One region of the Pseudomonas sp. GW821-FHT02H09 genome, then DNA from elsewhere that is predicted to be linked to it. Evidence: predicted binding sites of a transcription regulator. Region 1 holds the regulator's gene; each other region holds the start of a gene.
The links. Region 1 encodes FliA, which starts transcription of late flagellar genes. Its sites were predicted from a motif close to CTAAAGTTTNNNNNNNNNNNGCCGNTAA; they were not measured.
Positions count from the first base shown of each region.

Region 2: AC07VR_RS25150 (flagellar protein MotY) is a predicted target of FliA. The motif match lies at 5,760-5,787, and genes of this name have one in related genera.
Region 3: AC07VR_RS08825 (methyl-accepting chemotaxis protein) is a predicted target of FliA. The motif match lies at 7,135-7,162, and genes of this name have one in related genera.

Region 1 covers NZ_JBWKVA010000014.1:61,660-71,484, reverse strand. Annotated here, with positions in the region: gene flhB (flagellar biosynthesis protein FlhB) at 1-498, shown strand, start outside; gene flhA (flagellar biosynthesis protein FlhA) at 792-2,921, shown strand; gene flhF (flagellar biosynthesis GTPase FlhF) at 2,933-4,252, shown strand; gene fleN (flagellar synthesis regulator FleN) at 4,372-5,202, shown strand; gene fliA (RNA polymerase sigma factor FliA) at 5,199-5,939, shown strand; gene AC07VR_RS19190 (chemotaxis response regulator CheY) at 6,106-6,477, shown strand; gene AC07VR_RS19185 (protein phosphatase CheZ) at 6,508-7,296, shown strand; gene AC07VR_RS19180 (chemotaxis protein CheA) at 7,324-9,552, shown strand; gene AC07VR_RS19175 (protein-glutamate methylesterase/protein-glutamine glutaminase) at 9,602-9,825, shown strand, end outside.
Region 2 covers NZ_JBWKVA010000022.1:11,199-21,023, reverse strand. Annotated here, with positions in the region: gene AC07VR_RS25185 (Rnf-Nqr domain containing protein) at 1-75, shown strand, start outside; gene nth (endonuclease III) at 101-739, shown strand; gene AC07VR_RS25175 (PA3496 family putative envelope integrity protein) at 847-1,026, shown strand; gene AC07VR_RS25170 (hypothetical protein) at 1,059-1,259, opposite strand; gene AC07VR_RS25165 (response regulator) at 1,281-1,907, opposite strand; partial or broken gene AC07VR_RS25160 (hypothetical protein) at 2,713-2,985, shown strand; gene AC07VR_RS25155 (argininosuccinate synthase) at 3,427-4,644, opposite strand; gene AC07VR_RS25150 (flagellar protein MotY) at 4,774-5,682, opposite strand; gene pyrC (dihydroorotase) at 5,853-6,899, shown strand; gene rnt (ribonuclease T) at 6,896-7,573, shown strand; gene AC07VR_RS25135 (peroxiredoxin) at 7,648-8,250, opposite strand; gene AC07VR_RS25130 (bacterioferritin-associated ferredoxin) at 8,567-8,785, shown strand; gene bfr (bacterioferritin) at 8,986-9,456, shown strand; gene grxD (Grx4 family monothiol glutaredoxin) at 9,627-9,825, opposite strand, start outside.
Region 3 covers NZ_JBWKVA010000005.1:207,885-217,709, forward strand. Annotated here, with positions in the region: gene AC07VR_RS08805 (DUF2339 domain-containing protein) at 1-1,842, shown strand, start outside; partial or broken gene AC07VR_RS08810 (DUF3999 domain-containing protein) at 1,839-3,211, shown strand; gene AC07VR_RS08815 (class 1 fructose-bisphosphatase) at 3,424-4,434, shown strand; gene AC07VR_RS08820 (DUF924 family protein) at 4,439-5,041, shown strand; gene AC07VR_RS08825 (methyl-accepting chemotaxis protein) at 5,166-7,058, opposite strand; gene bamE (outer membrane protein assembly factor BamE domain-containing protein) at 7,343-7,597, shown strand; gene AC07VR_RS08835 (lipocalin family protein) at 7,629-8,198, shown strand; gene AC07VR_RS08840 (formimidoylglutamate deiminase) at 8,256-9,620, opposite strand; gene hutC (histidine utilization transcriptional repressor HutC) at 9,766-9,825, shown strand, end outside.

The sequences.
Region 1 (9,825 bases):
CTCTACCAGAGCCATCAAAAGCTGCTGATGACCAAGCAGGAAATACGTGACGAGCACAAGGATCAGGAAGGTCGGCCTGAGGTCAAACAGCGGATTCGTCAGTTGCAGCGAGAGATGTCCCAGCGGCGGATGATGGCGGCGATTCCCGAGGCGGACGTGGTCATCACCAACCCGACTCACTATGCGGTGGCCCTCAAATACGATCCGGAAAAAGGCAGCGCGCCGGTGCTGCTGGCCAAGGGCAGTGATTTCCTGGCCTTGAAAATTCGTGAAATCGCCGTAGCCAACGAAGTCCTGCTGCTCGAATCGCCAGCCCTGGCCCGTTCGATCTATTACTCCACCGAACTTGAGCAGGAAATCCCGGCGGGGTTGTATCTGGCGGTGGCCCAGGTCCTGGCCTACGTCTACCAGATCCGTCAGTACCGAGCCGGCAAAGGCAAGCGTCCGGATCCGTTGAAAGATCTGCCGATTCCGCAGGAATTGCGGCGCGACTCGTAATTACCGGTGATAGTCCCGGCCCCCGCATGTTTTCTGAATAAACTCGTTGCCCTTGAGTCCATCGCGAGCAAGCTCGCTCCTACGTGGGTAGGGGTTTGATGTCCGAATGTGGCCCATTGTAGGAGCGAGCTTGCTCGCGATGGCGCCCTCCCGGGCACTGCAAATCCTTGATCCTTATGCATCTTTCATAGCCCACTATTTCCTGTCTGCGCAAAAGTTGGAAGGCTTCTTGCAGTAGCCCCCGTGCGTCGCTTCAGGCGTCAAAAGTTTGCTTCAGGGAACGGGGAATACCGGTGGATCGCTCTCAGTTAATCAACGCCGCTCGCAGCAACCTGGCTGACCTCTCTCGAGGCAATCTGGGTGTGCCGCTGTTGCTGTTGGTCATGCTGGCCATGATGATGTTGCCGGTTCCTGCGTTCCTGCTGGACGTGTTCTTCACCTTCAACATTGCCCTGTCGATCGTCGTGCTGCTGGTCTGCGTTTACGCGTTGCGGCCGCTGGACTTTGCGGTGTTTCCGACCATTCTGCTGGTGGCCACGCTGTTGCGGCTGGCGCTGAACGTGGCCTCCACTCGGGTGGTGATGCTCCACGGTCAGGAAGGTCATGCCGCCGCCGGTAAGGTGATCCAGGCCTTTGGTGAGGTAGTGATCGGCGGCAACTACGTGGTGGGTATCGTGGTCTTCGCGATTTTGATGATTATCAACTTTGTGGTGGTGACCAAGGGTGCCGGACGGATTTCCGAGGTGAGCGCGCGTTTTACCCTCGATGCGATGCCTGGCAAACAGATGGCGATCGACGCCGACCTCAACGCTGGCCTGATCGACCAGCCGCAGGCCAAGCTGCGCCGTCTTGAAGTGGCACAAGAGGCAGAGTTCTACGGCTCGATGGACGGTGCCAGTAAATTCGTTCGCGGTGACGCCATCGCAGGTCTGCTGATTTTGTTCATCAACCTGATCGGTGGTATGGCGGTCGGCATCTTCCAGCACGGCATGGGCTTTGGCGATGCGGGCAAGGTTTATGCGTTGCTGACCATTGGTGACGGATTGGTGGCGCAATTGCCTTCACTGTTGCTGTCGACGGCGGCGGCGATCATGGTGACCCGTGCTTCCGGTTCCGAAGACATGGGCAAGCAAATCAGCCGGCAAATGTTCGCCTCGCCCAAGGCCCTGGCGGTGGCGGCAGGGTTGATGGCGGTTATGGGGCTGGTGCCTGGCATGCCGCACGTTTCGTTCCTCAGCCTGGCTGCGGTGGCCGGTGGTATGGCTTATCTACTCTGGAAGAAGCAAAACGTTGTCAAGGTTCAGGCTCTGGAAGAGGTCAAGCGTCAGCAGGAGCTGCTGCCTTCACCGGCGCGTGCTCAGGAAACCAAGGAGTTGGGCTGGGATGACGTGACGCCGATCGACATGATCGGTCTGGAAGTCGGCTATCGACTGATCCCGCTGGTGGACCGTAACCAGGGTGGTCAGTTGCTGGCGCGGATCAAGGGGGTGCGCAAGAAGCTCTCCCAGGATCTGGGCTTCCTGATGCCGACCGTGCACATCCGTGACAACCTCGATCTGGCGCCGAGTGCCTACCGCCTGACCCTGATGGGGGTGATCCTCGCCGAGGCGGAGATCTATCCGGATCGCGAACTGGCGATCAACCCTGGGCAGGTCTATGGCACGCTCAATGGCATCACCGCCAAAGATCCGGCCTTTGGTCTGGAGGCAGTCTGGATCGAAATCAGTCAGCGTCCTCAGGCGCAGTCTCTGGGTTACACCGTGGTCGACGCCAGTACGGTAGTGGCGACTCACCTCAATCAGATTTTGTACAAGCACTCCAGCGAGCTGATCGGCCACGAAGAAGTTCAGCAGCTCATGCAATTGCTGGCCAAAAGCTCGCCAAAACTGGCCGAGGAGCTGGTGCCGGGCGTTGTTTCGCTGTCGCAACTGCTCAAAGTGCTGCAAGCATTGTTGGCCGAACAGGTTCCGGTTCGCGACATTCGCAGTATTGCCGAGGCCATCGCGAACAATGCGTCCAAGAGTCAAGATACTGCCGCTCTGGTGGCAGCCGTGCGGGTTGGCGTATCACGCGCTATCGTCCAAAGCATTGTAGGCACTGAGTCCGAGCTACCTGTGATCACCCTGGAACCAAGGTTGGAACAGATATTGCTCAATAGTCTGCAGAAGGCAGGACAAGGTCAGGAAGAGGGCGTTCTGCTGGAGCCAAGCATGGCTGAGAAGTTGCAGCGCTCGTTGATCGATGCGGCGCAACGTCAGGAAATGCAAGGTCAACCGGTGATTCTGTTGGTAGCAGGTCCGGTGCGCGCGATGCTCTCGCGGTTCGGACGTCTCGCAGTCCCGGGTTTGCACGTGTTGGCGTATCAGGAAATTCCTGACAACAAGCAAGTGACCATCGTTGCGACAGTAGGGCCCAACGGCTGAGGTAGTGGTTTATGCAAGTTAAGCGTTTTTTCGCCGCCGATATGCGTCAGGCCATGAAACTGGTTCGCGATGAGCTGGGCGCTGATGCCGCCATTATCGGCAATCGCCGGATCGCCGGTGGTGTCGAGCTGACTGCAGCCCTGGATTACAAACTGTCCGCGCTGGCGCCTCGTGTACCGAACATCGAGCTCGAAGACGAGTTGCGTAAAACCCAGTCGCGAATCGTCACGGCTCAGGCTGAACTGAGCCTGCGCGGTGACGGCGATTCAACCACCAATCGTCAGTTGTTCGCCGGTTTGCCGCTGACCGCCGCCGAACCGTTGATCGAGCCGACCTTCGCTGAGCCCCGTCGTCCAGCACCGGCACCCGCTGCTTCGCCTTCCGTGGATCAGCGCGTGTTTGACTCGATGCGATTCGAGCTCAGCGGTCTGCGTGAGCTGCTGGAAGTGCAGTTGGGCTCGCTGGCCTGGAACCAGTTGCAAGGCAGCCGGCCACAGCAGGCCAATCTTTGGCGTCGCCTGCAACGTATCGGTTTGTCCGGTCCGCTGTCGCGCGACCTGCTGGCACTGATTACTGAAATTGAAGAGCCACGTCAGGCCTGGCGCATGCTGTTGGCGCACCTGGCGCGGATGATCGCGACCCCCGAGATCGAGCCGCTGGAAGAGGGCGGGGTGATTGCCATGGTCGGTCCTGCCGGCATGGGCAAGACCACCACGCTGGCCAAGCTGGCGGCGCGTTATGTGCTCAAGTACGGCGCGCAGAACATCGCGCTGGTGAGCATGGACAGCTACCGTATCGGGGCCCAGGAACAGCTCAAGACCCTGGGGCGTATCCTCAATGTCTCCGTGACCCACGTCGACCCGGGCCAGTCCCTGGCGCAGGCGCTCGATCCGCTGTTGCGCAAGCGCGTCGTGTTGATCGATACCGCCGGCCTTCAGGCCAGCGACCCGGCGTTGCGCATGCAGCTGGAAAGCCTGGCCGGTCGCGGGATCAAGTCAAAGAATTATCTGGTGTTGGCAACAACCAGCCAGAAACAGGTACTAACCGCCGCTTATCACAGTTACAAACGCTGCGGGCTGGCAGGGTGCATCCTGACTAAACTGGATGAAACGGCAAGCCTGGGCGAAGTGTTGAGTCTGGCGATCAGTCACGAGTTACCCGTTGCTTATCTGACCGATGGGCCGCGGATTCCGGATGATCTGCATTTACCACGCCGCCATCAATTGGTCAGTCGCGCCGTGAGTGTGCAGATGCAGGAAGAACCCAGCGAAGAAGCCATGGCTGATATGTTCGCTGACCTCTACCACAGCCCGACCAAGCGGGTCGGCTAAGGTAATAACGAATAGATTGCAGTGAATCTACATCGATGGTCTGCCATGCATTGTTTCAGTGGTGAACGCGCAGCCAGTTATGTGGCCTCCGTCTAAGTAAGACAAGGTATAGAAAGAACATGGGCAGCATGCATCCCGTACAGGTGATTGCGGTGACCGGCGGCAAAGGTGGCGTCGGGAAGACTAACGTGTCAGTGAACTTGTCCCTGGCTCTAGCTGAGCTCGGCCGGCGCGTCATGCTGCTGGATGCCGATCTGGGGCTGGCGAACGTCGACGTTCTGTTGGGACTGACACCCAAACGCACTCTGGCCGATGTGGTCGAGGGGCGTTGTGAGTTGCGCGATGTACTGCTTCAGGGGCCAGGCGGCATTCGCATCGTCCCGGCAGCATCCGGTACGCAGAGCATGGTGCATCTGAGCCCGGCCCAACATGCCGGCCTGATCCAGGCCTTTAGCGATATCGGCGACAACCTCGACGTGCTGGTGATCGACACCGCCGCCGGTATTGGTGATTCGGTTGTCAGTTTTGTTCGCGCGGCCCAGGAAGTGCTGCTGGTGGTCTGCGACGAGCCGACCTCGATCACCGATGCCTATGCCCTGATCAAATTGCTCAATCGTGACCATGGCATGAACCGCTTCCGTGTGCTCGCCAACATGGCGCAGAGCCCGCAGGAAGGTCGCAATCTGTTCGCCAAGTTGACCAAGGTCACGGATCGCTTCCTGGACGTAGCCTTGCAGTACGTCGGTGCGGTTCCCTACGACGAGTGTGTGCGCAAGGCTGTGCAAAAGCAGCGTGCGGTCTATGAGGCCTTCCCTCGTTCGAAGTGCGCCCTGGCGTTCAAAGCCATTGCTCAGAAAGTCGATACCTGGCCGCTGCCTGCCAATCCACGCGGGCATCTGGAATTCTTCGTCGAGCGGCTGGTGCATCAAACGGCAGGGCCGGTGCTATGAGCGCCAGCGGGTACAACCTCTACAAGGCGTCGGCACGTGACAGCCAGTACGAGCTGATCGAGCGCTATGCGCCACTGGTCAAGCGTATTGCCTACCACTTGCTGGCACGCCTGCCAGCCAGTGTTCAGGTCGAGGATCTGATCCAGGCCGGGATGATCGGCTTGCTGGAAGTGTCGACCAAATACGACGCCAGCAAGGGCGCGAGTTTTGAGACTTATGCGGGGATCCGCATTCGTGGCGCGATGCTTGATGAAGTGCGTAAAGGTGACTGGGCTCCACGTTCGGTACACCGCAATACCCGGATGGTCAGTGACGCAATCCGCTCAATTGAAGCTAAAACCGGACGTGACGCTAAAGATCACGAGGTTGCGGCCGAACTCCAATTGAGTCTCGATGATTATTACGGGATTTTGAACGACACCTTGGGTAGTCGGTTGTTCAGCTTCGACGATCTGTTGCAGGACGGCGAGCATGAAGGGCTGCACGAGGATGGCGCGAGTGCTCATCTCGAGCCGTCGCGTGATCTGGAAGATGAACGCTTCCAGGCTGCGTTGGCGGACGCGATTGCCAATTTGCCGGAGCGTGAGCGACTGGTGTTGGCGCTGTACTACGACGAAGAGCTGAACCTCAAGGAAATCGGTGAGGTCCTGGGAGTCAGCGAATCGCGGGTCAGCCAGTTACACAGCCAGTGCGCGGCCCGTTTACGGGGGCGTTTGGGGGAGTGGCGAGCGCGCTGACAGGCAGTGTGGGGACACTGCGAACGAGGCTGGTATGGCGTAGCCGCACCGGTCACGGCCCGTTGTGCTCCATGCAACCGTTGAGTGTTACGCCGAATTGATTGAATGGCGCGTTCAGGTGCTGGGCGCGTTTTAAGACTGCTTGGAGGTCGAATTGGACAAGAACATGAAAATCCTCATCGTTGATGACTTCTCAACGATGCGGCGGATCATAAAAAACCTGTTGCGTGACCTTGGGTTCACCAACACGGTCGAGGCGGATGATGGTACTACCGCGATTCCGGTCCTCAACAGCGGGAGCATCGACTTTCTGGTAACGGACTGGAACATGCCCGGCATGACCGGTATCGACTTGCTGCGCCACGTGCGTGCCGATGAAAAGCTCAAGCACCTGCCGGTGTTGATGGTGACGGCCGAAGCCAAGCGCGAGCAAATCATCGAAGCCGCTCAGGCCGGCGTGAACGGCTATGTGGTCAAACCATTCACGGCTCAGGCGCTGAAAGAGAAGATCGAAAAAATCTTCGAGCGCATCGGTTGATATGCGGAGCCAGTCCGCCACGGGGGAGCTATGGAGCATAACGAATCTTCACTGGGCGATTTTGAATCGACCCTGAAAAAACATGCCAGCGAACTGGTCGAAAGCCTTGAAAAAGGTAAATTCGGCGACGCCGTGCAACTGATCCATGAGCTCAACCAGACCCGTGATCGCGGCCTGTACCAAGAGGTAGGCAAGCTCACCCGCGAGCTGCATAGCGCAATTGTCAATTTTCATATTGACCCGCACATGCCGCAAGCCGAGGAGGTTTCACAGATCACGGATGCCACTGAGCGCCTGTCCTATGTGGTCAGGCTGACCGAGGCTGCGGCCAACCGCACCATGGACCTGGTCGAGAACAGCACCCCGTTGGTCAATGGCCTGAGCACCGAGGCTCAGGCCTTGAGCGTGGACTGGGGACGGTTCATGCGTCGTGAAGTCGGTGCCGAGGAGTTCCGTGAACTGGCCCGGCGGGTAGACGGTTTCCTGACGCGTAGCGAGCAACAGACTCGTGTCGTGTCGAGCAATCTCAACGACATCCTGCTGGCTCAGGATTACCAGGACCTCACAGGCCAGGTGATCAAGCGCGTGACCCAATTGGTCACGGAAGTCGAAAGCAATCTGCTCAAACTCGTGTTGATGGCCAGTCACGTCGACCGGTTTGCGGGCATTGAACATGACCGCGAATCGATCCTCGCGGAAAAAGATCCGGAAAAACATCTGTCTCAGGGTGAAGGTCCGCAGATTCATGCCGATAAACGTGAAGACGTTATGTCCGGTCAGGACGATGTAGACGATTTGCTTTCCAGCCTTGGATTTTAGGCCGACTTATCAGGAGCACCCATACACATGAGCTTCGGCGCCGATGAAGAGATCCTTCAGGATTTCCTGGTTGAGGCCGGCGAGATTCTTGAGCAACTGTCCGAACAACTGGTTGAGCTTGAAAGCCGACCAGATGATGCGGACTTGCTCAACGCAATTTTTCGCGGTTTTCACACTGTAAAAGGGGGCGCCGGCTTCCTCCAGCTCAACGAGCTGGTGGAGTGCTGTCACATCGCCGAGAACGTCTTCGACATCCTGCGCAAGGGTGAGCGTCGGGTCGACTCGGAATTGATGGACGTGGTTCTGGAAGCGCTGGATGCCGTGAACGGTATGTTCACCCAAGTCCGCGAGCGCACCGCGATCACCGCTGCAACACCTGAATTATTGGCAGCGTTGGCGCGGCTGGCCGAGCCTGCCGCTGCCGATGTTGCACCGGCGGTTGAAGTGAGCGCCGAACCTGTCGTCGAGAGCGAATCGGGCGACATCACCGACAATGAGTTCGAACAGCTGCTCGATTCGCTCAATGCGGTCAAAGCCCAGGCAGAGACGCCTGCGGTGGTTCAGCTGGCTCCAGCGGCTCCAGGCAGCGATGAAATCACCGATGCCGAGTTCGAGTCGTTGCTCGATCAGTTGCACGGCAAGGGCCAGTTCGCCGTTGACGCCGTCACGGCACAAGCTGAGCCTGCTGCGCCAAAGGGCGAAGCGGCCAGCAACGAGATTACCGACGACGAATTCGAAGCATTGCTCGATCAGTTGCACGGCAAAGGTACATTCGCGGTAGATGCACTGGATGCGGCGATCGCTTCGGTGCCAGCTGCTGCCCTGCCAAGTGCTCTGGCGGCTGGCAGTGATCTGATTTCCGATCATGAGTTCGAGTCGTTGCTTGACGAGTTGCACGGCAAAGGCAAGTTCACTGAAGTACCTGCTGCTGCGACTGCGGTAGTGGCGGCGCCTGTTGCCAAAGTGGTTGCACAGCTGGTCACAAAAGCACCTGAAGCCAGGGCCCAAGCCCCAGAACCGGCGGCTCCTGCACCGGCTGCAGCCAGAGCGCCTGCGGCTGCGTCATCGGAAAAACCGGCCAGTGAAGCCGAGACCACCGTGCGGGTCGATACCGCGCGGCTGGACGAGATCATGAACATGGTCGGCGAATTGGTGCTGGTCCGTAACCGCTTGGTCCGTCTGGGCCTCAATAGCGGCGATGAAGCCATGTCCAAAGCCGTGTCGAACCTCGACGTGGTGACGGCCGATCTGCAAACCGCGGTGATGAAAACCCGGATGCAGCCGATCAAGAAAGTCTTCGGTCGCTTCCCGCGACTGGTACGCGATCTGGCTCGCCAGTTGAAGAAAGAGATCAACCTGGAGCTGGTCGGCGAAGAAACCGACCTCGACAAGAACCTCGTCGAGGCCCTGGCCGACCCGTTGGTCCACTTGGTGCGCAACGCGGTCGACCACGGTATCGAGTCCCCGGAAGAACGCGAAGCATCGGGCAAGTCCCGTGGCGGCAAGGTGATTCTGGCGGCCGAGCAAGAAGGCGACCATATCCTGCTGTCGATCTCCGATGACGGCAAGGGCATGGACCCGAGTGTCCTGCGTTCCATTGCGGTGAAACGCGGTGTGATGGACAAGGATGCCGCTGATCGTCTGAGCGACACCGAATGCTACAACCTGATTTTTGCACCAGGTTTCTCGACCAAAACCGAGATTTCCGACGTGTCGGGTCGTGGTGTGGGCATGGACGTGGTGAAAACCAAGATTTCCCAGCTCAACGGTTCGATCAACATCTACTCGACCAAGGGCCAGGGCTCGAAGATCGTCATCAAGGTCCCGTTGACCCTGGCGATCATGCCGACGCTGATGGTCATGCTCGGCAACCAGGCCTTTGCTTTCCCGCTGGTCAACGTCAACGAGATTTTCCATCTCGACCTGTCGCGCACCAACGTGGTCGATGGCCAGGAAGTGGTGATCGTGCGCGACAAAGCGCTGCCTCTGTTCTATCTCAAGCGCTGGCTGGTCGCTTCCGCCGCTCACGAAGAGCAGCGTGAAGGCCATGTGGTGATCCTTTCAGTGGGCACCCAGCGGATCGGCTTTGTCGTCGATCAACTGGTCGGTCAGGAAGAGGTGGTCATCAAGCCATTGGGCAAGATGCTTCAGGGAACCCCGGGCATGTCCGGCGCCACCATCACCGGTGACGGCCGCATTGCGCTGATTCTCGATGTTCCGAGCATGCTCAAGCGTTACGCCGCACGGCGTATTTGATTCTGATGGAGCGGGGCGACTGAGCCTCGCTCCGTCTAACGGAGTGTTTATGGCAGTCAAAGTCCTGGTGGTGGACGATTCGGGGTTTTTCCGCCGCCGCGTCTCGGAAATTCTTTCAGCGGATCCGAGCATCCAGGTCGTCGGTACGGCGACCAACGGCAAAGAAGCGATCGATCAGGCGCTGGCCCTCAAGCCAGACGTGATCACCATGGACTACGAGATGCCGATGATGGATGGCATCACGGCGGTGCGGCACATCATGCAGCGCTGCCC
Region 2 (9,825 bases), on a different contig from region 1:
CCAGGTGGTTTTATCCTGCTAGGGTTGTTGATCGCCGCGAAACAGGCCTGGGCCGCTTCTTCGAAACCACACTGACTGCCGTCAAGGAAACGCTCTACCCATGAACGCTGCAAAACGTCTGGAAATATTCCGCCGGCTTCAAGAGGACAATCCGGAACCGAAAACCGAGCTGGCCTATTCCTCGCCGTTTGAACTGTTGATTGCAGTGATTTTGTCCGCCCAAGCGACTGACGTCGGGGTCAACAAGGCCACAGCAAAACTATTCCCGGTTGCCAACACACCTGCAGCGATCTATGCCCTCGGTGTCGAAGGGTTGTCGGAATACATCAAAACCATTGGCCTGTACAACAGCAAAGCGAAGAACGTGATCGAGACCTGCCGGTTACTGGTAGAGCGTCATAACAGTGAGGTTCCGCAAACACGCGAAGAGCTTGAAGCACTCCCCGGAGTGGGACGCAAAACCGCTAACGTGGTGCTCAATACAGCCTTTCGCCAGCTCACCATGGCCGTCGACACGCATATTTTTCGGGTCAGTAACCGAACGGGACTGGCTCCGGGGAAAAATGTCGTCGAGGTGGAAAAACAACTGATGAAGTTCGTGCCCAAGGAATTTCTGCTCGACTCGCACCACTGGCTCATCCTCCACGGACGCTACGTATGCCAGGCTCGCAAGCCACGCTGCGGCAGCTGCCGGATAGAAGACCTGTGCGAATACAAGCACAAGACCTCTGACGATTGAGCAAGCATAGATTTTGACGATCGATCGATTGAAAAAATCTTTTTTACCCGCCACCGGATTATCGTTATAAGGAGCGCCAACGGCAGTCTTAGCCTGGAGTTAACCTTATGAGCGCTGGTAAAGAGCAACTGGACGTAGAAGACGACTTCACCGCCGTTGAAGCAGAGGATGCCGAGCCTGTGGTGGAGGTGGCAAAGACCAATCTGAGCAAACGCCGCACCATTGATAATCTTCTGGAAGAGCGCCGTCTGCAAAAGCAATTGGCCGATTACGATTTTGATCTTTAGCACCTGAAAGCCTCCCGAAGCGGAGGCTTTTTTTATTGGCTGCCCAGCACCTTGACCACCGTTTTTCCCATGGACATCCCGTCGGCGATAGAGCAGTACCGGTCATGGAAAACAGGTGGCATCTGCAAGGGCGCCAAGAGAAAAGCATGTTGTGCGAGTACTCGGGTAGACCTGGATAAACCGATGAACACCGAGTAACGCGCAATGCCACCCGCCATCGCCACACCGGTCATTACATTCTCGCGTATCGCGATTCAAACCAAACCATTGCGTTGTGCAAGCTCAATCAGGTCAACCAATGAGCGGGCATTAAGCTTTAACAGCAAGCGCGTCTTGTATGTACTGACTGTTTTATTGCTGAGAAACATTCCATCGGCAATCTCCTTATTGGTCTTTCCACGTGCAAGTTGTTGTAGCACCATCATTTCCCGACCGGAAAGACGGTTGACCATATCCGCTTCGCTGGCATTCCCCAAACTCGAACGCACAGTATGCAACGCCTGATTGGGAAAATAGCTGTAACCGGAAAGCACTGCCTTGATCGCGCTAAGCAGTTCGGTCAGATCTTGTTGCTTGCACACATACCCCGCGGCACCGGCCTGCATACAACGCATGGAAAAATGTCCTGGCGCCTGCGAGGTCAATACCAGCACTTTTAAAGGCTGGGGTGTTGAAGTCAGACGCGCGACAACTTCCAAACCATCAAGTTTTGGAATTCCGATATCCAGAATAACAATATCCGGCACATGCTCACGGGCCAGCTGCAAGGCGTCCGCGCCATTATCCGTCTCCGCGATGACTTCATAGCCATGGCGCTCCATCAGCATGCGTACAGCCAGACGAATGACGGGATGATCATCCACGATCAGCACTTTATTCATGGGCAAGTCCAATTTTCGTTGTTCGATTTTTTAGAGTCTGCACAATAGCCTAGTCATTTCCCCCTTGGCATCGTGCCCCCCCCCGGTCACCAGCACCCAGAGACCATACCTACAAACAACACGGATTTACCCTACAAAAAAACACCGAAAAGGATGTGTCTTAAAATTTAATCAGCCTGCTACCCACCTTGGTTTGACGATCTTTTTTGTATCACATGACGTCCATAATGGAAGCTCGTCGAATCATTCAGGCTGAATTGTCGTTAGTTATTTTGTGGCAGATTATTATTGAATGACACTCAGCCACCTGCACTTCAGTGCAACCATGGGTATTTAGCAATGGAAAGAAACAATTCACTCCAGGCAACAATCCGCCGCTTCAAGCATCTCACCACTCAAGGTAATACACAGCATCAACTTTCCAATACAAGACGGACTAGCCGCATGGGCACTGCACAACCCACAGGATACTCCCTGTACTGAACTGACCTGCCAGACGCCTACTCGCACCTATTACGTCCGCTCTGTCCATTGTCAAACCGGGCCTGAAATCATTACAAGCAGCAATAAAAACCCAACAGAAAACCAAACCACCAACCTGCACAACGCCCATACTTGTCGTGAGCATCGATAATGAGCAAACCGTACCGACTTCAACGCTTGAAGGGAATCCCCTATTTATACGCAACCCCCAAAGTAACGTCGAGCTGGATGGCAGCCGCATTTAATCAAGCCATCTAGCTGCTTGCATCTCCACCAACGTGAAACCAAGGATATAAAAACAACACTATCAAGTGAGATAAAAATGAATAGACACCGAAAGAAAACAACCAACCCAATGACCATCATTGCCATCTTCGCAGCGCTAACAGAAGCTTCGGCAGCTGTATCATTTCCATTTTTTGACTACGAGGAACGTCAAGTCTATGTCTGGTTCCTGATTACTTTCCCCTATGTCCTGATACTGCTTTTCTTTGCCACGCTGAATTTCAACTACAAATCACTGTACGCGCCTTCCGATTTCGAGAAAGGAAAGCACTTCATCAAAATCATTGACGATGCAGCTCGTCCGGAAAGAGTGAAAACCACCCCTCCAGGCCCTGAGTTACTTAAACAGAAAAATCACACCGCCGACAAGGAGAAAGACTTCCGCCCACCGGCATAGTTGCCTGGATGCCCGCCACAGAACCACATATTCCGACAGCAGGAGTAGCGCTACTCATCACGCCATGGACAAGCCGCACCTGTGCATATCAATTTATTCGCACATCACACTCTTCATTTGCCTTTGGCACTGCACCGCTGCCACACCGTTGATACCCGGCAGATCAACGCAACAAAAGCAGAATCAAGACGGGGTAGAACAACCCGAATTCTGCGTGAGGCAGGATGAAAACAACGCCACATCAAGCGTCATTCAAGCGTTCACACCGAACAAGGCAGCTTGAACTAAACATAACATGCAAAAAAAATGGCCCTGCGTGCAGCAGGGCCATTTTCTTGAGTCGCATTCAGGCAATCAGAACAACTTCCGACCTTTGTTTGCGGCAATACGCATGCGCAATGCATTGAGCTTGATGAAGCCAGCAGCATCCGCTTGATTGTAAGCGCCGCCATCCTCTTCAAAAGTCGCAATATTGGCATCGAACAACGATTCATCGGACTTACGGCCGGTGACAATGACGTTGCCTTTGTACAGTTTCAGACGAACCACGCCATTCACGTGCGCCTGAGAGGCATCGATCATCTGTTGCAGCATCAGACGCTCAGGGCTCCACCAGTAACCGGTGTAGATCAGGCTGGCGTATTTAGGCATCAACTCATCTTTAAGGTGAGCGACTTCGCGATCCAGGGTGATCGACTCGATTGCACGGTGAGCACGCAGCATGATGGTGCCACCAGGTGTCTCGTAGCACCCGCGGGACTTCATACCGACATAGCGGTTCTCGACGATATCCAGACGGCCGATGCCGTTTTCGCCGCCAATACGGTTCAGCGTGGCCAGGACGGTGGCCGGAGTCATTTCAACGCCGTCCAGAGCGACGATATCGCCATTGCGATAGGTCAACTCAAGATAGGTTGCAACGTTCGGAGCGTCTTCTGGCGACTTGGTCCAGCGCCACATATCTTCTTCGTGCTCGGTCCAGGTGTCTTCCAGCACGCCACCTTCATAGGAGATGTGCAGCAGGTTGGCATCCATCGAGTACGGGGATTTTTTCTTGCCGTGGCGTTCGATAGGGATGTTGTGCTTTTCAGCGTAATCCATCAGCTTTTCACGGGAGAGCAGATCCCATTCACGCCATGGAGCAATGACTTTGACGCCAGGCTTCAACGCATAGGCGCCCAGTTCAAAACGAACCTGGTCATTACCTTTGCCGGTTGCACCATGGGAAATGGCGTCGGCGCCGGTTTCGTTGGCAATTTCAATCAAGCGCTTGGCGATCAACGGACGAGCGATGGAGGTACCCAGCAGGTACTCGCCCTCGTAAACGGTGTTGGCGCGGAACATAGGGAAAACGAAATCGCGGACGAACTCTTCGCGCAGATCGTCGATGTAGATCTCTTTCACGCCCATGGCTTGTGCCTTGGCGCGTGCAGGTTCGACCTCTTCGCCCTGACCCAGGTCAGCGGTGAAGGTCACCACTTCACAGTTATAAGTATCCTGCAGCCACTTGAGGATCACCGAAGTGTCCAGGCCGCCGGAATACGCCAGAACGACCTTGTTTACGTCCGCCATGCCATTACTCCACCGGGTTGTACGGAAAGCTTTCTAGTCTACCGCTCAAACCGGATATTTTACAGAGGCGCGACAGCTTATGACGATGAAGCGACAGATTATGTCGAGCGAGCGACGATTACAGCGGTTTCAGGACGTCGCCGCGGTATTGCCCGTGGAGCTGATCTGGGGGGCCGGCTTTTCGGCAGGTGCAACACGCTCAAGCTGAACATTGACCCGGCGATTCCTGGCCCGATTGGCGGGATTGGTATTGGGCGCCAGAGGATAACTCTCGCCGTGAAATCGCATGCTGATCTGCGACTCCTGGATGCCGTTGGCCTTGAAAAAGTCCATCACCGCCAAGGCTCTGCGCCGCGACAGATCGCGATTGGTCAGACGATTGCCGCTGTTGTCCGAGTGACCGTCCAGTTCGATGTGATTGACGGTTGGATCAGCCTTGAGGAACTCCAGCACCACCTGCAATCTGGCCTTGGCCTGCGCATCCAGGTCGATGCCACCGCCTGGAAAGCCGACCTCGGCATGCTTCACTTGTTCGAAGTTCATCGGCAACAGCTTGGCTGTGCACGCTTGATAGTCGCTGTAGGCCTTGTTGAATTTGACCGGCAACAAACGAACTTCGGAAACACGACCCTCACGGGAATAATGGCGAACCACCGGGCTACGACCATCCATCAGGCCACTGAACAATCGACCGGCCTGCGCCTGCGAGCTGTTAAACAGTACATCGCCGCTGCCGGCTCTCACCGAACCCAGATTGATGTCGCCGCGCCCCGGCTGCCAGGGCGCAGCCGCCGCCAACAAGGTCGCCGAGCCGCCACCGAGCATCGAGTTGTAGGCCTTGAGGCGGAACGTCGCCTGCTCGCCTGCACGCCGAACAAACTCACCCGAGCCAAAATCGGTAATAGGTTGGGTCAGACGGCACTCGAACTTGTCGCCTTCGACCTTCCACTCGATGCTCTCCAGACGCGTCTGGAAAGTCAGAGCCATCGCGGGCAGGCTGACAAACACACTGAGCAAGGCTAAATAACGCTGGCGCACGGGAGGCTCCACTGGCTTCTACACAAAAGACCGACACACGTTTACGGCATATCACTTGTTTACAGCACACCTATGGGATATCGGAAGCTTGCTGCAAAACTTGATAGCGAGTGCCTGAGAGAGTCTTTTCCGGTAGCATTCCCTTCAGTTTGACCCGCCTGGAATCCCCAATGTCCGACCGCCTGACCCTGCTGCGTCCCGACGACTGGCATATACATCTTCGCGATGGTGCTGTGCTAGCCAATACTGTTGCGGATGTCGCGCGCACCTTTGGTCGCGCCATCATCATGCCCAACCTGGTACCACCGGTGCGCAACGCCGCGCAAGCCGATGCCTATCGCCAGCGCATTCTCGCTGCGCGCCCGGCCGGCAGCCGTTTCGAACCGTTGATGGTGCTCTACCTGACCGATCGTACCGAGCCTCAAGAGATTCGCGAGGCCAAGGCCAGTGGTTTCGTCCACGCCGCCAAGCTCTATCCGGCCGGTGCGACCACCAACTCGGACTCTGGTGTCACCAGCATCGACAAGATCTTTCCCGCATTGGAGGCCATGGCCGAAGTCGGGATGCCGTTGCTGATTCACGGTGAAGTCACTCGCGGCGACGTCGATGTCTTCGACCGTGAAAAGCTGTTCATCGACGAACACCTGCGTCGGGTCGTGGAACGCTTCCCGACACTCAAAGTGGTGTTCGAACACATCACCACCCGCGAGGCCGTCCAGTTCGTCAGTGAGGCGGACGCCAATGTGGGCGCAACCATCACCGCCCATCACCTGCTGTACAACCGCAACCACATGCTGGTTGGCGGGATTCGCCCGCACTTCTATTGCTTGCCGATCCTCAAACGCAATATCCACCAGGAAGCACTGCTCGACGCCGCCACCAGTGGCAGCGAGAAGTTCTTCCTCGGCACCGATTCGGCACCGCACGCTCAACACGCCAAAGAAGCCGCGTGTGGTTGTGCCGGTTGCTACACCGCTTATGCTGCGATCGAGATGTACGCCGAAGCCTTCGAACAGCGCAATGCGCTGGACAAGCTCGAAGGCTTCGCCAGTTTGCACGGCCCGCGCTTCTATGGCCTGCCCGCAAACACCGACCGCATCACCCTGGTTCGCGAAGAGTGGACCGCCCCTACCAGCCTGCCGTTTGGCGAGCTGTCTGTAATCCCGCTGCGCGCCGGTGAAAAACTGCGCTGGCGTCTGCTGGAGAAACACTCGTGAGTGAAGACCATTTCGACGACGACCAAGACGGCCATAACGGTGGCGGCGGTTCGCGCCATCCGATGGCGGCCAGGTTTCGTGGCTACCTGCCGGTAGTCGTCGATGTTGAAACCGGTGGTTTCAACTCTGCCACCGATGCATTGCTGGAAATCGCAGCAGTCACCATCGGCATGGACGAAAAAGGTTTCGTGTTCCCCGAACACACCTATTTTTTCCGGGTCGAGCCTTTCGAAGGCGCGAACATCGAAGCAGCGGCTCTGGAGTTCACCGGGATCAAGCTCGATCACCCGCTGCGCATGGCGGTCAGCGAAGAAACGGCCCTGACCGATATCTTCCGCGGTGTACGCAAGGCCCTGAAGGCCAATGGTTGCAAACGTGCGATTCTGGTGGGGCATAACAGCAGCTTCGATCTGGCCTTCCTCAACGCCGCTGTCGCGCGTCTGGACATGAAGCGCAACCCTTTTCACCCGTTCTCCAGCTTCGACACTGCAACGCTGGCCGGTCTGGCGTATGGTCAAACCGTGCTGGCGAAGGCCTGTCAGACTGCCGATATCGACTTCGACGGTCGCGAGGCCCACTCGGCGCGCTACGATACCGAGAAGACTGCCGAGCTGTTCTGCGGCATCGTCAACCGCTGGAAACAAATGGGTGGCTGGGAAGACTTTAACGACTGATCACGTCGCCTGAAGAAATCACGCCCATAAAAAAACCGGCCTCTCAGCCGGTTTTTTTATGCGTGACGCGCAGCTTACAGCTTGCCGGCGTTCTCGCTCAGGTAAGCAGCAACGCCTTCTGGCGAAGCGGTCATACCTTTGTCGCCTTTTTTCCAGTTAGCCGGGCAGACTTCGCCGTGCTCTTCGTGGAATTGCAGGGCATCGACCAGACGCAGCAGTTCGTCCATGTTACGGCCCAGTGGCAGGTCGTTGACGATTTGCGAACGGACAACACCTTTGTCGTCGATCAGGAATGCGCCACGGAAGGCCACGCCGCCTTCGGACTCAACGTCGTAGGCCTTGCAGATTTCGTGTTTCATGTCTGCAGCCATGGTGTATTGAACCTGACCGATGCCGCCGGCATTGATCGGGGTGTTGCGCCAGGCGTTGTGGGTGAAGTGGGAGTCGATGGAAACAGCGACTACTTCAACGTTGCGCGCCTTGAATTCAGGAATGCGGTGGTCCAGAGCAATCAGCTCGGACGGGCAGACAAAGGTAAAGTCCAGTGGGTAGAAGAACACCAGGCCGTATTTGCCTTTGATGGCCGAGGACAGGGTGAAGCTATCTACGATCTCGCCATTGCCAAGTACGGCGGCGACGGTGAAGTCAGGGGCTTGTTTGCCTACGAGTACGCTCATTGGATATCTCCTGGTGTGGTGGAGTGAAGGACAAGATCCAGCCAAGTCTGCCACGGGTCAGCGACAACTCTGTGACGTGATCTCCCTTCGCAAGGACCGAGCATCATACACCGCGTTTTTGACCTGTCCTTAGCGGTTTTTATTACGACGTTAAAAAGCCGGTCTGACATTTGAAGACATCAACATCAAAGCTCCAATACCGTTCGTCAGCCAACCCCCATGCCAGCTCAAAGCTTTCAGAAAGCACTTTGACAATCATTCTCGTTAACATTAAGATCCATCGCAATTGAGCCATAACCAGCGACGGTTCTCACATATGTATGTCTGCCTCTGCACAGGCGTCACTGACGGGCAAATCCGCGATGCGATCTTTGACGGTTGCTGCAGCTACCGTGAGGTGCGCCAAGCCACCGGTGTTGCCAGCCAATGCGGCAAATGCGCATGCCTTGCCAAACAAGTGGTACGCGAAACCCTGACCGAACTGCAAAGCAGCCAGGCCGCGATCCCCTACCCAGTAGAATTTTCCGCCGCTTAAATTACGTATTTGAAAGAACCGGACTTAATGTCCGGTTTTTTTATGCCTAGAATTCAATCGCTTAGCACTAAGACGCGGAACACAAACATTCTTATTCCGATTAATTTTCATATATTATTCAATAACTTAGGTTTGACACTTGTAATTGCGCGGCTCAAACTCTGCTTTATATACAGCGGAGACAGGACAGGACTTCCATCATGAAAGGCGACATTACAGTCATCCAGCATCTCAACAAGATCCTTGCCAATGAGCTGGTCGCGATCAATCAGTACTTCCTGCATGCGCGCATGTATGAAGATTGGGGCCTGAACAAACTCGGCAAACACGAGTACCACGAATCCATCGACGAGATGAAACATGCGGACAAGCTGATCAAGCGCATCCTGTTTCTCGAAGGCCTGCCAAACGTACAAGACCTCGGCAAGCTGCATATTGGTGAACACACCAAGGAAATGCTTGAGTGCGACCTGCGCATCGAGAGAACCGGCCACGCCGACCTCAAGGCAGCCATCGCTCACTGTGAAGTGACTGGTGACTTTGGTAGCCGTGAACTACTGGAAGATATTCTCGAGTCCGAAGAAGAACATATCGACTGGCTGGAAACCCAACTGGGCCTGATCGATAAAGTCGGTCTTGAGAACTACCTGCAATCGCAGATGGGCGAATAACCTGGCGCCAAAATCTCGACGTAACAAAAAGCCCCGCCTTCTTTCGAGAGGCGGGGCTTTTGCGGTGATTACTCACTACCTCTGCAGGAGCTCGGCTTGCCGGCGATGGCGTCCTTGAGATGGCCATCGCGAGCAAGCTCGGCTCCTACACCTACACCTACAGGATCGCGTCAGGCTTCAGTCTTGTTCGCTGCGGCTTTTTCGACAGCAGCTTTGATCGTGGCCTGCAATGAACCGTCGGCGGCCATTTCAGTCATGATATCGCTACCGCCGACCAACTCACCGCCGACCCACAATTGCGGGAAGGTTGGCCAGTTGGCGTATTTTGGCAGGTTGGCGCGGATTTCCGGGTTCTGCAGGATGTCCACA
Region 3 (9,825 bases), on a different contig from region 1:
TATCTGTTGGCACCGTTGTTTTTCTTGACTCACGGCACGGCTATCAGTTGGGCGCTGGCGGGGCTGGCGACCTTGTTTGTCGGTCTGCGCCTGCAATCGCGGACATTCCTGTTTAGCGCTTTCGCTGTGCAACTGCTGGGCGGCGCGTTGTTCCTGCTGCGGCTGCAAGGCGCGCAGGGCGACTTTGCGGTATTGAGCGCTGGCTGGAGTGGTTTGCTCAGTGCGTCCTTGATCGGTCTGGCGTTGATCGGTGGCATGTTGCTGGCGGCACGCGATGACATGGTGCGCAGCGACGTACGGCTGTTGCGTGGTCTGTCGGTGGTGTTGCTGGCGGGTCTGGTGCTGATCAATCTGGCTGTGCTGTTTGTCCTGCCGTGGCAAACCGCAAGCGCGGTGTGGGCAGCCAGTGGTCTGTTGATCATCTGGTTGAGTCTGTACTTGCAGCAACGCGTGAGTTTTGTCTTTGGTCTGCTGTTGCAGGTCATCGGCGGTGCGGCGTTCCTGATTGCCGGCCCCGATCTGCTGGGTCCGTTATCCAGCGAAGGCTTGCGCCCATTGGCCCACGGCGGTTTCTGGACGCCGATGGTATTGGGTCTGGCGGCGATGGTCGGGGCCTGGCGCTTGCAGCTGGGTAATCATGCGACGGCGTTTGATACCTTGAGTTTGCGGCGTTTGTCCGAACTGTTGCTGGTGTGGGGGGCGGCCTGGTGGGCGCTGGCGTTGGTCAGCGAAGTGTTGCGCTTCGCACCGGCGGATCTGCACGCCGCGCTGTTACTGGCCGTTGCGGCGCTGAGTGTCGCAGTGTGGGCCGTGCTGGCTTTGCGCCTGAGGTGGTCGGCGTTGGGCTTGCTCTGCACCTTGCTGGTGCCGGCTGCGGGTCTGGTATTGGTCGCGGCCTGGCATGCTCGCTATCACCCGGCGGCGAACTTCGGCTGGCTGGCGTGGGCGGCGGTGTTCGCTGTGCACTTTGTGTCTGTGCGGCGATTGGCGCCAATGCTCTCGGCCAGGGCCTTGAGCACTGCCCATGTGCTGGGTTGCTGGCTGCTGATCGGCGTGCTGGCGCTGGAACTGCGTTACAGCCTGCTGCTGTTGTCCGAGCAGTACAACGCCTGGCGCTGGTTGGGCTGGGCGATTCTGCCGAGCCTGTATCTGGTGTTGATGGCCGCACCACGCAGCTGGCCGTGGCCGGTCTCGAGTTATTCCCGTGAATACCGTCTGTACGCGGCGCTGCCGTTGGCATTGCTGATGCTCGGTTGGGTCTGGCTGGCCAATATCGCCAGTGACGGCAGCGCCGAGCCGTTGCCTTACGTGCCGCTGTTCAACCCGCTGGAGCTGGGCCTGTTGTTCGCGTTGTTCGGGGCCTGTGTCTGGTTCCGCAGTGCAGTCTCGCAATTGGCGATCCGCGCCGACTATGCCGAACGCGCTATGCAACTGGTGGCGGGTGTCTCGCTGTTCGCCTTCTTCACCGCACTGGTGATGCGCAGCGCTCACCATTGGGGCGGCGTGCCATTTGAGCTGGATGCGCTGCTCGAGTCGATGCTGGTACAGGCTGGTCTGTCGATCGTCTGGACGCTGATTGCCCTGAGTCTGATGATCGGCGGTCATTTGCGTCACCGTCGCGAAATCTGGCTGATCGGCGCCGCGTTGATCGCGGTGGTGGTCGCCAAACTGTTCTTTATCGAGTTGAGCAACCGCGGCGGACTGGCGCGGATCGTGTCGTTTATCGGCGTGGGTGTGTTGCTGCTGGTGGTGGGCTATTTCGCGCCGCTGCCACCCAAGCGTGCCGAAGCTGAGCCGGGTGCTGAAAAACCGGCCAATGAATCTGAAGGAGTGTCGTCTTGAGTCAGAAAGTGAGCCTGGGTTGGTTGGGGGCTGTCGGATTGTGTGTGGCACTGTCGGCCAATGCCCAGGAGAAGCCGGGGGATTTCACCACTCAAGTGCCGTTGACCCTCAGCGGTGAAGGCCCTTGGTATATCGCCTCGAGTTACCGCTGGCGGTGCAACTGGGCGCGCGTCAGACCGATCTGAGCGATGTGCGGGTGTTCAACGCTGCAGGTGAAGCCCAGGCCTATGCGCTGGCCCGTGAGCAGGCGCAAACCACCGAAAATCGCACGCTGACCGACGTGAAGTGGTTCCCGTTGTACAGCTCGGCGGACGCCAGCGAAGCCACGCCGAGTATTCGGGTGCAATCGAACGCCAACGGCGCCTTGGTCGAAGTTCAGCCTTCCAGTCAGCTGGAGGCCGGTGAAGAAATCCTGCGCGGCTGGCTACTGGATGTCAGTGCGATCAAGGCGCCATTGCAACAGTTGATTCTTGACTGGACCAGCGAGCGTGACGGCTTCCAGCGCTTCAGCATCGAAGCCAGCGATGACTTGCAGCATTGGCAGTCGTGGGGTGAGGGGCAGGTGGCGCGCCTGTCGTTTGCCGACGAGCGGGTCGAGCAGCATGAAGTCGGTTTGCCTGGGCAGTCGGCGCGGTATCTGCGCTTGCTTTGGAATACCCCGCAATCTGCACCGGTCCTCACCTCGGCCCAATTGGAGAGCGCCAGCATCAACAGCCTGCCGCTACCATTGGTCTGGTCGCAGCCGTTGGCTGGCAGCAGCGTCAAGGCGGGTGAATACACCTGGCAACTGCCGATGGGCCTGAGCATCGAGCGGTTGCGGGTTGAACTCAGCCAAGCCAATAGCCTGGCTCCGGTGACCCTGTATGGCCGTCGTGAAAGTAGTCTGCCGTGGCAATCGCTAAGCGGTGGTTTGCTCTATCGCCTGACCCAGAACGGTCAGGACGTCGTGCAGGACGAATTAAAGCTACCCGGTCAGACCGTTCAGCAGTTGAAACTGACGGTGGATGAGCGTGGCGGAGGCCTGGGCGCTGAAGCCCCGGCATTGCGCTTTGCCGTGCGGGCGACGCAGTTGGTGTTCCTGGCTCGCGGTGCAGGACCTTACACGCTGGCGCTGGGCAGCCCGACGGTGAAAGCGGCGAATTTGCCGCTGTCGACGCTGATTCCGGATTACAGCGCCAAGCGCTTGGCTGCACTGGGCCAGGCCAGGGTCGACGGTGGTTCGGCGGTGACTCAGCCGACCACAACGACGCCGGTTGCCTCCGGCACCGACTGGAAGAAAATCGGCCTTTGGGCTGTGCTCTTGCTGGGTGTGGTTCTCCTCGCGGCAATGGCGCTCAGCCTGTTGCGCAAACCAACAGCGAAAATCTGAACCTCGCGCCAAATCGCAGGCAGGGACGCTCTGTCAGTCACAGAGGATTGCTGAAATCGTGAGGAATCTTCAGGCTCATTCGTCCGGTTTCGGGCTACGCTGAGCCCGGCGCATGAACTCTATCTCCCTTAACTGGGTCTGACAGGAGGAAATGCGCCTCGACTCGCGCTAAACTGCGCGGGTTTTTAGCCCCCCATCCTCCGGAGCCATCCATGTCCCGCGTTACCCTGAGTCGCTATTTGATTGAGCAGACCCGCAGCAACAACACTCCTGCCGATCTGCGCTTCCTGATTGAAGTGGTGGCGCGTGCTTGCAAGGAAATCAGCCACGCCGTCTCCAAAGGCGCCCTGGGTGGTGTTCTGGGCAGCATGGGCACCGAAAACGTGCAAGGCGAAGTGCAGAAGAAGCTCGACGTGATTTCCAACGAAATCCTGCTCGAAGCCAACGAATGGGGTGGTCACCTGGCCGGCATGGCGTCCGAAGAAATGGACAATGCCTACCAGATTCCGGGCAAATACCCGAAAGGCGCCTACCTGCTGGTTTTCGACCCGCTGGACGGTTCGTCGAACATCGATATCAACGCGCCGGTCGGTACTATCTTCTCGGTGCTGCGTTGCCCGAACGAATACCTGAGCCAGAACGAACCCTTGAACGAAAAGGCGTTCTTGCAGCCAGGTACCCAGCAGGTAGCCGCCGGTTATGCCATCTACGGCCCGCAGACCATGCTGGTGCTGACCCTGGGCGATGGCGTGAAAGGCTTTACCCTGGACCGTGAAATGGGCAGCTTCGTGCTGACCCATGAAGACATCAAGATTCCGGAGTCCACTCAGGAATTCGCGATCAACATGTCCAACCAGCGTCACTGGGAAGCGCCGGTACAACGCTACGTCGGCGAACTGCTGGCTGGCGAAGAAGGCCCGCTGAAGAAGAACTACAACATGCGCTGGGTCGCTGCGATGGTGGCCGACGTGCACCGCATCCTGACCCGTGGTGGCCTGTTCATGTACCCACGTGACAGCCGCGAGCCCTCCAAGCCGGGCAAACTGCGTTTGATGTACGAAGCCAACCCGATGTCGTTCCTGGTTGAACAGGCCGGCGGCGCTTCCACCGACGGTCATCAGCGGATCCTCGACATCAAGCCGGAAGGTCTGCACCAGCGTGTAGCAGTGTTCCTGGGCTCGAAAGAAGAAGTTCAACGGGCCACGGCTTACCACAAGGAATAAATCCATGTCCGCGCCCTGGCAGCCGTTGCTCGAATGGTGGTTCGGTTCAGCCGAAGCACCTAATGATGTAGCGGCTGACAAGGGCACATTGTGGTTCGGTAAGCGTGACAGCCAGGACCTCGAAGCGCGCACGCGTTTCGGGGATCTGGTGGAGCAGGCACTGGCCGGCGGATTGACCGAGTGGACGCAATGTCCCGAAGGTTGGCTGGCCCTGGTGTTGTTACTCGATCAGTTACCGCGAATGATCTTTCGCGAAACCGCCAAATCCTTTGCAGGCGACTTGAGAGCCCAGGCTCTGGTGGCGCAAGGTATTGCCGCGGATTTCGATCGGCAACTGCTGCCTATCCAGCGGGTGTTCATCTACCTGGTGTTCGAGCATTGCGAGCATCTGGCGGTGCAAAACGAAGCCATCTCACGTTTTGCCGACTTGTTGGCTCAGCAACCCGAGGCGGATCGTGCGGTGTTTGCCGATAACCTCGATTACGCCGAACGGCATCAGAAAATCATCGCAAGGTTTGGGCGCTTTCCCCATCGCAATGCGATTCTTGGGCGGGAGAGTACGCCTGAAGAGTTGGCGTTTTTGAGCAGGCCTGGGTCGCGGTTCTAGCCACAGATCGTTCCCACGCTCCGCGTGGGAATGCCTCAATGGACGCTCCGCGTTCGGCTCTTGGGACGCAGAGCGTCCCGGGCTGCATTCCCACGCGGAGCGTGGGAACGATCATTGGCGTTGTTTAAATCCTGAAACTACCCACCAACTGCTTGAGCCGCGCGGCCTGCTGCTCAAGGTCGGCACACGCGCGCAAGGTCGATTGCAGGTTTTCCACGCCTTCCTGGTTGAGGGTGTTGATCTCGGTGATGTCGACGTTGATCGACTCGACCACGGCCGTTTGCTCTTCGGTGGCGGTGGCTACCGACTGGTTCATGCCGTCGATCTCGCCGATGCGCTGGGTCACGCTGCTCAGGCGCTCGCCGGCCTGGTTGGCGATACCGACGCTGCTTTCGCTCTGGCGCTGACTGTCGGTCATGGTGACGACGGCTTCCCGCGCGCCGACCTGCAACTCTTCGATCATGGTCTGTACTTGCTGCGCTGAATCCTGAGTACGGTGGGCGAGGTTGCGTACCTCATCGGCGACCACCGCAAAACCACGTCCGGCCTCACCGGCACGGGCGGCTTCGATGGCAGCGTTGAGGGCCAGCAGGTTGGTTTGTTGCGAGATGCTGGTGATCACTTCGAGGATTTGCCCGATGTTCACCGTGTTGCTGTTCAGCGTCTCGATATTGCCGCACGAATCGCTGATGTTGGCCGACAGCTGCTGCATGGCTGCGATGGTTTTATCCACCACTTGCTGACCGTCCTCGGCCAGGCTGCGTGCATCGCTGGAATGCTGCGAGGCGAGGGCGGCGTTCTGGGCGATTTCCTGCGCCGCAGCGCCGAGCTGGTTGATTGCCGCGGCAACGCTGCTGGTACGCGAAGCCTGCTGGTCGGAGTTGAACATCGACGAGTTGGAAGCGCTGACCACCCGCAAGGCCACTTCGTTGACCTGGCCGGTGGCCGAGGCGACTTCACGAATCGAGGTATGAATTCGCTCGACGAAACGGTTGAAGGACATGCCCAGCGCGCCGAATTCGTCGTGGCCATGAATGGTCAGGCGCTTGGTCAGGTCGCCTTCACCTTCGGCAATATCGTGCATGGCGCGGCCCATGGTCAGCAGTGGTTGCATCAACACGCGGATCAGCATGCCGAGCAGGGCGATGATGATCACCACGGCTATCGCCATAGCGATGATTGCCGAGGTGCGGAATTCGCTGAGCATCGAGAACGCGGTGTCCTGGTCGAGCACCAACGCCACATACCAGTCCGCCGATGGCACCCCGTTGACGTGGGTGAAGGAGATGAACTGGGACTTGCCGTCCAGATCAACTTCTTTCATGCCCGGGCTGATCTTCGGTGCGCCGTTTGGATAAGCGTCAGCCAGGTTTTTGAGCACCAGTTTGCTGTTCGGGTGGATCAGGATCTTGCCGTCGGCGCTGACGATAAAGGCATGGCCATGGCCGCCGAAGTTCAGCGAGTTGATGATCGCGCTGACGCTGGACAGGTCGATGTCGGCGCCGGCCACACCGATGAATTGGTTCTGATGCTGCACCGGGGTAGCGATGGTGATCACCAGCTTGCCTGACGACGCAGCGATGTAGGGCTCGGTGACAATGGTCTGCTGGGCGCTGTTGGCCGCTTTGTACCAGCCACGGGAGCGCGGGTCGTAGTCCGCCGCCCGATTACCGGCCGGAACCGAAAACATCACGCCGTCCTGGCCGCCGAAGTAGCTCAGCTGGAAATTGCTGGTGTAGGCCGGCAGGCCGACGCTGCGCTTGAGGTTGTCAGGCGTGCTGCCGTCGATGGCGATCTGTTGGGCGAGCGACTGCAGCAATTGCATGCGGCTTTCCAGCCAGGTCTGGATGTTGCTGGTGGTCAGGCTGCCAAGTTCCTGCATTGAGGATTCGGTGCTGTTGCGCAAGGTTTGACGCTGTCGATAGTCATTGAACAGGATGAAGCAGGCAAACGCGACAGCGACCACAAGAGCGGCTGCAAGCAGAATCTTATGGCTGAATTTCATATTTCTGGTCATTAAATGAACTACCGCGATGGGCTGGTCAACGAAAGGCGTCAATTTGCCAGGTGTCAGGGGCTTTTGCGCTGCCTCTATGTCGACTCGCCAGCGCCAAAGATTAGGCCGCTTTTGAGATATCCGACGAAATACCTGTTTGCGTAGGAAAATGGCTGATTTCAGGGGGGATTAGAGAGCTTTACATGTAAGAAATAGCCCGTGGCTTGGGGAACCAGATGGCACTTTTCTCTTCTAAGCTTCTGGTTGGCAGCCATGCCTTCCCCCTTCCGTCCAGGAGTTTCACCATGTCGCTGCGTTCTCTCGCTCTGTTGTCGTTCTGCGTGCTGTTGGCTGCGTGCAGCAAGGTCAATCAGGAAAACTACTCGAAAATTTCGACCGGCATGCCCAAGGCCGAAGTCGAAAAACTCTTGGGTACTCCTTCCGATTGTTCCGGCGCCCTGGGCATGTCCAGCTGCACCTGGGGCAACAAGAACAGCTTTATCAGCGTGCAGTACGCGGGTGACAAAGTGCTGATGTTTTCCGGGCAAGGCCTGAAGTAAACCGGGGCCAGGCGCTCACGGGAGAAAAATAATGATGCGGTTCGTAATAGCTCTTTTGGCCAGCCTGGTATTGGCTGGCTGCGCCACTTCTGGCAATGACCCATTGGCACCCAAGACCGCCAACAGCGTCAATCTCAAGCGTTACCAAGGAAAATGGTATGAGTTGGCCCGCCTGCCAATTTACTTCCAGCGTAACTGCGCGCAATCCGAAGCCCATTACATCCTTAAGGCTGATAGCAATGTCCTGATATTCAACCGCTGCCTGACCCCTGACCGGCAATGGGAAGAGGTCAAAGGCACGGCAACGCCGCAGATTCCCGGCAAAACCGACAAGCTGTGGGTCGAATTCGATAATTGGTTGACCACCCTGTTGCCAGGCGTTTCCAAGGGCGAATACTGGGTGTTGTACGTCAGCGACGACTACAAGACGGCCATCGTCGGTAGTCCGAGCCGTCGCCACCTTTGGCTGTTGTCCAGAACGCCAGAGCTTGATGCGGCGAAGCGTGAAGAACTGCTGAGCAGGGCGCGTCAGCAGGGTTACGACACGACCCGCCTGATCTGGCGAGTGTCGGATACGAAGATGGCCCAGACGTCGAAGTAGCGACACCGGGTTTGATCGTTCCCACGCGCGTGGGAACGATCGTCAGTCAGACCTTACTTAGCCCAACAACTCGCGCAACACTTGGGTGAATGCCCGGCTGCTGTCTTCTTCTCCGGCATGATGGCCGTTGCGGATCACCCATTGACCGTTGACCAGTACGTCCCGCACCTGGCGATCGCCACCGGCGAATAGCCAGCGGTTGAGTATCGCGTCGCCATTTGCCGTTGCCAGATATGGATCGTTGCCGTCGAGTACCAGCCAGTCGGCGCGCTTGCCGACTTCCAGAGCGCCGATCGGCTGCCCCAATGCCTGGGCCCCGCCGTCCAGTGCGGCGTCATACAAGGTGCGGCCGACCATTGGCTGATCGCCGCGATACAAGCGATTACGCCTTTGATCGCGCAGACGCTGACCGTATTCCAGCCAGCGCAGTTCTTCCACCACACTGAGCGACACATGGCTGTCGGAGCCAATGCCCATCCGTCCGCCCTGGGCGAGGAAGTCCACCGCCGGAAAAATCCCGTCACCAAGGTTGGCTTCAGTGGTCAGGCAGAGACCGGCGATGGCCTTGCTCCTGGCCATCAGCGCGACTTCTTCAGGATTGGCGTGGGTCGCATGGACCAGGCACCAGCGCTGATCGACCTCGGTATTTTCGTAGAGCCATTGCAGCGGACGGCGACCGCTCCAGCTCAGGCAGTCGTCGACTTCCTTTTGCTGCTCGGCGATGTGGATATGTACCGGGCACTGTTTATCGCTGGCCGCCAGTACTTCGCTGATCTGCTGTGGCGTCACTGCGCGCAGCGAGTGGAAGCACAAGCCCAATTGTTGCGCCGGTTGTTGTGCCAGCAGCGGCTGCAGACGCGCCTGTAAATTCAGATAGTTTTCGGTGCTGTTGATAAAGCGCCGCTGGCCTTCATTGGGCGCCTGGCCACCGAAACCGGAATGGCTGTAAAGCACTGGCAGCAGGGTCAGGCCGATTCCGGCAGCGCTGGCGGCCTGGCTGATCTGCAATGACAACTCGGCCGGATCGGCGTAGGGCTGGCCATTGGTGTCGTGATGCACATAATGGAATTCGGCGACTGAGGTGTAGCCAGCCTTGAGCATTTCGATGTAAAGCTGACGGGCGATGATCCCGAGTTGTTCCGGACTGATTTTTCCGACGAGGCGATACATCAGGTCGCGCCAGGTCCAGAAGCTGTCGTTCGGATTGCCGGCGACTTCCGCCAGTCCGGCCATCGCCCGCTGGAACGCGTGGGAGTGCAGATTCGGCATCCCCGGCAGCAGCGGACCGCTTGATATTTCGGCGCCATCTGCACTGGCATCGGCCTGGATGTGGGTCAGTACGCCATCGGCGTTGACCTCAAGACGTACATTGTTGGCCCATCCACTAGGCAGCAGTGCGCGTTCGGCAAAGAAAGCGGACATGGTTCAGCACCCCATCGTGTGTTATTTGTATATACATATACAGACGTTTGCCTGCCCGGTAAACTCCGGCAAGCTATCAACCTTTATTAACGAACAAGGATTTCCCGTGCCGACTCCGCCTGCCGTCTCCCCGCTGGCTGCCCATATGGGCGACAGTCCGGCGCCCTTGTACGCCCGCGTCAAACAGATGATCACTCAGCAAATC